Regions from separate parts of the Pseudoclavibacter sp. RFBG4 genome, predicted to be linked through region 1. Evidence: predicted binding sites of a transcription regulator. Region 1 holds the regulator's gene; the other holds the start of a gene.

Region 1 (4,171 bases):
ATGACCTCGAAGGTAGTCGTGTCAGTTGGACGCGAGCGCAACGCGAGGCCGTGCTCGGCTGATCGCGCGCCTGATTGCGCCTAGGCTGTGCGGGTGCATCACGTGAACTTCGCCCCGAACAGGGCCCAGCCGAACGGCCATCTTGGCGCCTAGCGCCCTGCCGCTCGGTGAGCCGGTGCCCCCGAGCGGCGAGCTCCCCGCGCAGGCACTGGTCGGCGCCGAGTCGCGAGACTTCGGCGTCTACATCCACGTGCCCTTCTGCCGCGTGCGGTGCGGCTACTGCGACTTCAACACCTACACGGCGGAGGAACTCGGAGGGGTCTCGCGTTCCAGCTACGCAGGCGAGGTCGAGAAGGAGATGGTCATCGCCGAGCGGGTGCTGAGCGGTGCCCCTCGCGAGGTATCCACCGTCTTCTTCGGGGGCGGGACTCCGACCCTCCTGCCCGTCAGCGACCTTGCGGCGATGCTCGAGGGAGTGCGCAGTCGCTGGGGCCTCGCCCCAGACGCGGAGGTCACCGTCGAGGCGAACCCCGACTCGGTTGGCGAGCGTGAGCTCGCCGAGCTCCGGGCTGCGGGCGTGACCCGAGTGAGCTTTGGGATGCAGTCCGCCGTCCCGCACGTCCTCAGCGTCCTCGAGCGCACCCACGATCCGGCGCGCATCCCGATCGTGGTCGCCGCGGCGAAGCGAGTCGGGCTCGAGCCGAGCCTCGACCTGATCTACGGCACTCCCGGCGAGTCCATCGACGACTGGCGCCGATCGCTCGACATGGCGCTGGCTCAGGAGCCGCTGCACGTGAGCGCGTATGCGCTCATCATCGAGGAGGGTACGAAGCTGGCCAGGCAGATCCGCCGCGGCGAGGTGCCCGCCGTGGACGACGACCTGCAGGCCGACATGTACGAGCTCGCTGAGGAGCGACTCTCAGCGGCCGGGTTCGAGTGGTACGAGGTCAGCAACTGGTCGCTCGACGGCAAGCACGCGTCTCGCCACAACCTCTCCTACTGGAGAGACGCGGACTGGTGGGGATTCGGCCCGGGGGCGCACAGCCACGTGGGCGGCGTGCGCTGGTGGAACGCGAAGCATCCGAGCGCCTACGCGTCGAGGCTGGCTGAGGGCATCACGCCGGCCATGGGGCGCGAAGTGCTTGATGAGGAGACGAAGCGCTTCGAGCGGATCATGCTCGGCTCGCGTCTGCGGGAGGGCCTCGCGATCTCAGAGCTGGGCGACTCCAGTGTCGTCGCCGAGCTCATCGCCGAGTCGCTCGTCGACGGGAGGGCCGCGCTGAAGGGCAGGCTCGTCCCGACGCTCCGAGGGCGGCTCATGGCAGACGCGATCGTGCGCCGAATCGCCGCCTGAGCCGGCTCAGTTCACGAACCGGAAGGTGACCGGGTACCGGTAGGGGAGACCCTTGCTCGCCTGGACCGCGCCGAGAATCGCGTAGACGACGACGGCAACCCAGAGCAGCGGGTAGAGGAGCGGGACGATCAGCGCCAGGGGGCCGCCGATCAGCGAGAGCAGCGAGATGACGCCGATGCCGAGGTACACGATCGCAGCGGTGATGCCGAAGTTGAGCGCCTCGCGGCCCTCGCTGTCGGCGAGAGGCCCCCTGCGCCGTGTGACGAGCCAGAGAATGAGCGGCCCAACGGCGGGGGCGACGATGTTGAGCAGGTGATCGAAGGTCCCGACGAGGCGGTCGCCGTCTCGGGTCAGGGGCGGTTCTGTCACATTCTGCGGGCCCGACTGCTGGTACTGCCCGCCCTGCGGGTGTCCGTAGGGGGCCTGCTGGCCGTACGGAACCTTCTGACCGTTGGGAGCCTGCTGCCCGTACGGTGGCTGCTGCCCGTAGGGTCCCGGCTGGTCGTATGGCGGCTGCTGAGGCAGATCCTGGTGTCCTGGCGGCGGGGTCGGTGCGTTCTGATCTGACACGGGGTTCCTCTCGTCGGTTTCGCTCACGCTACTGCGCGTGCCCTGCGAGGGCCTGGCATCCTGCTGGTGGCGCGAGCGGAAAGCGGTAGGATTGGCAGTCTCAGGTTCGGAGTGCCAGTCCGACTCGCAGCAGCTCGTCGAGGGAGGAGCATCGTGGTTTCAGACAGAAGCATGCAGGTGCTCCGCGTCATCGTCACCGACTACGTGACGAGTCGTGAGCCGGTGGGCTCCAAGTCGATCGCAGACCGTCACGATTTCGGCGTCTCCGCGGCGACCATCCGCAACGACATGGCACAGCTCGAAGACGCCGAGCTCATCGTGGCCCCGCACACATCCTCCGGGCGCATCCCGACCGACAAGGGCTACCGACTGTTCGTCGACCGACTCGCCGAGTTCAGGCCGCTCTCCGGAGCGCAGCGCCGGGCGATCGAGACCTTCATCGAGGGCAGCGACGACGTCGACGAGGTGCTCGGACGGTCGGTGCGACTGCTGGCGCAGCTCACCAATTCCGTCGCGATCGCGCAGTACCCCTCGCTCGCGAACGCCGCGATCCAGCACGTCGAGTTCGTCCTGCTGTCCAGCATGCGCGTCCTGACCGTCCTCATCACCGACTCGGGCCGCGTCGAGCAGCGCATCGGGCATCTCCGCGCCGAGGTGAGCGTCGAACAGCTGCATGTGCTCCGGGACCGGCTGGCCGGCCGACTCGTCGGGAAGACGGTCGCGCGCGCGTCGACGGAGCTCAGGGACGTCAGCGGCATCATGGGGGAGCGAGACGCGGAGCTCTTCGCTCCCGTCATCGCCAACCTGCTCGAGCTCGTCCTGGCGCACCGCCAGGAGCGCCTCGTGATGGCGGGCACCGCGAACCTCGCCCGGACCGAACGCGACTTCCCCTCGAGCATCCTGCCCGTCCTCGAGGCCATCGAGGAGCAGGTGGTCCTCCTGCGGCTGCTCGACGAGCTCCACTCCAGCCCCGAGGCCTACTCGGTCAGCATCGGCCAGGAGAACGTCGACCTTGGCCTCGGAGAGACGGCTATCTTGACGAGCGGCTATCGCAGCTCGGGGAGCGACGCGCGTCTCGGCGTCGTCGGGCCGACGAGAATGGACTACCCGAGGAATATCCAGGCCGTTCGAGTGGTTGCGAGTTACCTGTCACGGGTGCTCGACGAGCAGCACTCGGACGACTGACCGACACCGCCACATCACTCGGCGGATGCACCCGGCGCCTGACAACGCAGGCGTGACACACACAGATGCAAAGAAGGAGTCGCCACTCTTGGCAGACCACTACGACGTGCTCGGCGTGAGCCGTGAGGCGTCCCAGGACGAGATCAAGAAGGCCTACCGCAAGCTGGCACGCCAGCTGCACCCGGACGTCAACCCGTCCGAAGATGCCGCGGAGCGCTTCAAGTCCGTCACGCACGCCTACGACACCCTCATCGACCCCGAGCGGCGCCGGCAGTACGACCAGGGCGGCCCAGATGGGCAGTCCTTCGGCGGCTTCGGCGACATCTTCGAGACCTTCTTCGGCCAGCAGGGCTCCCGCGGGCCTCGCTCGCGTGCGGAACGCGGCCAGGACGCGCTCGTGCGCGTCGAACTCGACCTCGACGAGGTCATGTTCGGCACGCACCGGGACCTCGAGGTCACGACGGCGATCGCCTGCGAGAACTGCCAGGGCACGTGCTGCGCGCCGGGTACCTCGCCCACGACATGCTCGGCATGCGGTGGGGCCGGGTCCGTGCAGCGACAGGTGCGCTCGATCCTCGGCATGGTCGTCACGAACCAGCCGTGCGCCCAGTGCCGCGGCTACGGCACGGTCATCGAGCACCCGTGCGACACGTGCCACGGCCAGGGCCGTGTCCGAGCGAACGTGAGCATCCCGGTCGACATCCCGTCCGGTGTGGACTCCGGGCTGCGCATCCACCTTCCCGGTCGAGGCGAAGCCGGACCAGCCGGGGGAGCGAACGGTGACCTCTACCTCGAGATCCGCGTGCGCCCGCACGAGGTCTTCTCACGAGACGGCGACGACCTCCAGTGCGTCGTCGAGGTGTCGATGGCCGACGCGATCCTGGGCACCTCGACCACGGTCGGTGCGCTCGACGGCGACGTCGACCTTCAGATCCCCGCGGGCGTGCAGTCGGGCGAGGTGCTGACCGTTCGAGGTCGGGGCATCACGCGGCTTCGCTCGACCCATCGCGGCGATCTCGACATCGCCGTCCAGGTCGTGACCCCGGCGAAGCTCGACGGCAA
Region 2 (4,171 bases), on a different contig from region 1:
GGGTCGCGGCGAGCGACGCCTCGTAGACGGCTGTGATCTGGGGGACGCCGACTCCCGCGACGATGCGCGTCGTGCAGATGGAGCCAGGACCGACGCCGACCTTGACGGCGTCAGCACCCGCATCCACGAGCGCCTGGGCGCCCTCGCGGGTCGCGACGTTGCCGCCGACGACCTGCACGTGGCCCATCACCGGGTCGCTCTTGAGGCGGCGGATCATGTCGAGCACGCCGGCCGACTGGCCGTTCGCCGTGTCGACGACGAGCACGTCGACACCGGCAGCCACGAGGCGCTCCGCGCGCTCCCAGCCGTCGCCGAAGAAGCCGATCGCCGCGCCGACGCGCAGGCGCCCGGCGTCGTCCTTCGTCGCGTTCGGGTACTTGTCGCTCTTGTCGAAGTCCTTCACCGTGATGAGGCCGGCGAGCTTGCCCTCGTCGTCGATGAGCGGCAGCTTCTCGATGCGGTGCTTGCCGAGGAGCTTGTAGGCGTCGTCGCCGGAGATACCGACGGGACCGGTCACGAGGCCCTCGCCCGTCATGACCTCGTGCACGCGGGTCGTGCGCTTCTCCGACTCGGGCACGAAGCGCATGTCCCGGTTGGAGATGATGCCGACGAGCTTGCCCGTCTCCTCGTCGACGACCGGCAGGCCGGAGACGCGGTACTGCCCGCAGATCTCATCGACCTCCGCGACCGTCGCGTTGGGGGTCGTCGTCACCGGATTCGTCACCATGCCGGACTCGGAGCGCTTCACGCGATCGACCATCTCGACCTGGTCGTCGATCGACAGGTTGCGGTGCAGGATGCCCATGCCTCCCTGACGCGCCATGGCGATCGCCATGCGGGCCTCAGTGACCGTGTCCATCGCCGCCGAGACGAGCGGGACGCGCAGGGTGATGCCGCGCGTCAGCCGCGTCGTCGTGTCGACCTCAGACGGGATGACGTCGGTGTGCCCGGGAAGCAGCAGCACGTCGTCGTAGGTCAATCCGGTGAAGCCAAAGGGGTCCGACTCGGTCATTACGCTCCAGGAGGTATCTGGGATGCGCCGTTCGGCGGCATCCTCGTGCATCGGGAAACAGCTCAGTGGTGATGGAACAGCGACGACCCCGGACGCATTCCCGGGGTCCTCAGCTCATCAGCCTCGTGTCGGCGGACCGAGTACGTCCGCGACCGAGGGAATCTTGGCGCCAAGTCTAGCCGTGCGCACGAGGTCGATCGTGAAGAGGATGAGCGCGACCCAGACGATCGCGAACCCGATCCAGCGCTCGAGCGGCATGGGCTCCGAGAAGACCGCCACGGCGAGCACGAACTGCAGGATCGGCGCGATGTACTGCATGAGTCCGAGCTCGATGAGGCGCAGCCTTCGCGCGGCCGCCGCGAACAGCAGGAGCGGCACGCTCGTGACGACGCCGGCGAACAGCAGGACGCCCGTGTTGACCGCCGACACGGAGCCGAAGGTGATGCCGCCGCCGAAGAGCACCGTCCAGAGCAGGCAGATCGCGCCGATGGGCATGATGAGCGTCGTCTCGACCGCCAGTCCGGAGAGCGCGTCCGCCTGGACCCCCACCCGCTTCTTCACGAGCCCATACAGCCCGAAGGTCATGGCGACGCCCAGGCCGAGCCACGGGATGCGGCCGTAGCCGAGCGAGATGACGAGCACAGCGAGGAGGGAGAGTCCGACGGCGACCCACTGCAGGGGCCTGAGCTTCTCGCGGAGGAAGACCAGCCCGAGCGCGACGGACACGATCGGGTTGAGGAAGTAGCCGAGCGCGGCGTCGAGAGTGTGGCCTGTCGCGACCGCCTGCACGTAGAACAGCCAGTTCGCCGACACCAGGATCCCGGCGACGCCGAGGCCGAGCACGACCCGCTTCTTCGAGATGAGCTCCCGGAACGGACGCCAGGCCCGCATGACGAGCACGCCGAGCAGGCAGAACACGACGCTCAGGATGATGCGCCACGCGATGAGCTCCACGGGTGTTGTCGGAGCGGTCGCAACGACGTAGAGGGGCATGAAGCCCCAGAGCGCGTACGCGCTGAACGCCAGCCAGAGGCCGGACCGAGGAGATTCCGTCACCTCGAGATCGTACGCCCACGTCGGGCCGCTGAAACACGCATGGCGCCCGACCCCGAGGGGTGGGCGCCATGCGCGATGCTGCTCCTGCAGATGAGACCGCCCGAACCGGCTCGGCCTCAGAAGGTCAGGAGACTAGACGATCTTCGCGAGGATGTCGCGAGCGGAGAGCACAAGGAGCTCCTCGCCGCCGTACTTGACCTCGGTTCCGCCGTACTTGGAGTAGATGACCTTGTCGCCGACCACGAGGTCGAGCGGCACGCGGTTTCCGTTGTCATCGATGCGGCCGGGGCCGACTGCGACGACTTCGCCCTCCTGGGGCTTCTCCTTGGCGGTGTCCGGAATCACAAGACCCGAAGCCGTGGTCTGCTCGGCTTCGACCTGCTTGATGACGATGCGATCCTCGAGCGGCTGAATGTTCACCGACACGGTTGACCTCTTTCTCAGCGATAGGAAGTTCAGAATTAGCACCCTCCCCATGAGAGTGCTAACTCAGAGTGTAGGGGCCAGGCGGCGACGACTGCAACGCGGCGACGTCTCGTGGCGTACGCCGGTAGCGTAGTGCTGGTGCAACGCGACGAACTCCTGGCCCTCCTCACACCAGAGGCGATGACCCTGCTCGACGACGCGCCCCCCGTCGAGTCAGCGGGAGACGCGCTTGCACTCGTGACGAGGCTGCGCGCGGCAGGAGGCTCCGCGGAGGTGGTTGCCGCCGTCGTCACGCAGGCGAAGCTCCGCCGGCGCGCATCCGTCAAGTTCGGCCCGTTCGCCGAGCGGATGCTCTTCACCGACGCTGGCCTGCAGCAGGCGACGCGACTGCAGGTCGCGGCGCACCACGCGAACCGGTTCAGGCAGGCCGGCGCCGTGAGCGTGGCAGACCTCGGGTGCGGGATCGGCGCAGACTCCATGGCATTCGCCTCCCTCGGTCTCGAGGTCACCGCGTTCGACGTCGACGAGGTCACCGCCGCGATCGCAGCCCACAACCTGGCCCCGTTTCCCAATGCCCAGGTCAGGCACGACCGCGCCGAGGAGGTGGACCTGGCGGCCTTCGATGCGCTCTGGTTCGATCCGGCCCGCAGGACCACCAGCGGCGGGAGCACGGCACGCCACTTCGATCCCGCCGATTGGAGTCCATCCCTCGACTTCGTCTTCGCCGCAGGCCGCGAGCGCCCGACGGGCATCAAGCTGGGACCGGGGATCGACCACGCCTACCTCCCGGATGACGCGGAAACGCAGTGGGTCTCCTCCAACGGCGACCTCGTCGAGGCGACGGTGTGGATGCACGGCACGGCGAGGGCGGGCATCCGCCGTTCGGCCCTCGTGATCGGCAGGCACGGCACCGCCGAGCTGACGACCGGCGAGGACGTCCGGGACGCGGACGTCGCTGCGCTGGGCGCCGTGCTCTACGAGCCGGACGCGGCGATCATCCGCGCGCGCCTCATCGGCGACCTCGCACGTTCGCTCGAAGCGACGATGATCTCGGAGAGCATCGCGTGGATGACCGCCGAGCACTTCACCCCGACGCCGTTCGCGAGCGCGTTCTCGGTCCGAGAGGTGCTGCCCCTGCATGCGTCGTCGCTCAAGGGCGAGCTGCGGAAGCGGGGCATCGGCGTGCTCGAGATCAAGAAGCGGGGGGTCGACATCGACCCTGCGGAGTTCAGGCGGAAGCTCTCGCTCAAGGGAGACGCGTCCGCGGTGCTCATCCTCACGAGGATCGGCGACAAGCGCGTCGCCATCCTCGCCGATCGGCTCAGCTGAGGACAGCCGAGCCGTCGGCGCGTCTCGTGCCTAGACGACCAGCACGACGACGAGCGTCACGATGGCAAGAAGGACCGCGAGACCACCCGCCACGAGCCCCACGACTGAAAGCGTGCGTCCGAGGCCCTTCGGCGCGCGAAGTCCCGCGATTCCGAGCCCGACGGCGCCGAGCCCGAGCACCAGGGCCACGATGTACGCCCACCCGGGAAGTAGGAGGAGGAGCAGCGAGATCGCGCCGAGCGCGACGCCGATGATGCCGAGCACCGGCGCAGGTGCCTTCGGCTGCTGGCCGTATCCCTGCACGCCGAACTGCTGGCCGGGCTGCTGACCGAACTGCCCCTGCTGCGG

Evidence for each region. The regulator HrcA, encoded in region 1, represses chaperone genes, less so after heat shock. The targets are predictions, from matches to a motif close to TTNGCACTCGNNNNNNNCGAGTGCNAA.
Region 2: groES (co-chaperone GroES) is a predicted target of HrcA. The motif match lies at 2,530-2,556, and genes of this name have one in related genera.

Annotation. Positions count from the first base shown of each region.
Region 1 covers NZ_PSYC01000020.1:176,164-180,334, forward strand. The annotation lists gene C5E10_RS05895 (TIGR01777 family oxidoreductase) at 1-2, opposite strand, end outside; gene hemW (radical SAM family heme chaperone HemW) at 143-1,354, shown strand; gene C5E10_RS05905 (DUF4870 domain-containing protein) at 1,361-1,924, opposite strand; gene hrcA (heat-inducible transcriptional repressor HrcA) at 2,078-3,109, shown strand; gene dnaJ (molecular chaperone DnaJ) at 3,198-4,171, shown strand, end outside.
Region 2 covers NZ_PSYC01000029.1:126,881-131,051, forward strand. The annotation lists gene guaB (IMP dehydrogenase) at 1-1,012, opposite strand, end outside; gene rarD (EamA family transporter RarD) at 1,130-2,068, opposite strand; gene groES (co-chaperone GroES) at 2,201-2,494, opposite strand; gene C5E10_RS11925 (class I SAM-dependent methyltransferase) at 2,633-3,823, shown strand; gene C5E10_RS11930 (hypothetical protein) at 3,854-4,171, opposite strand, start outside.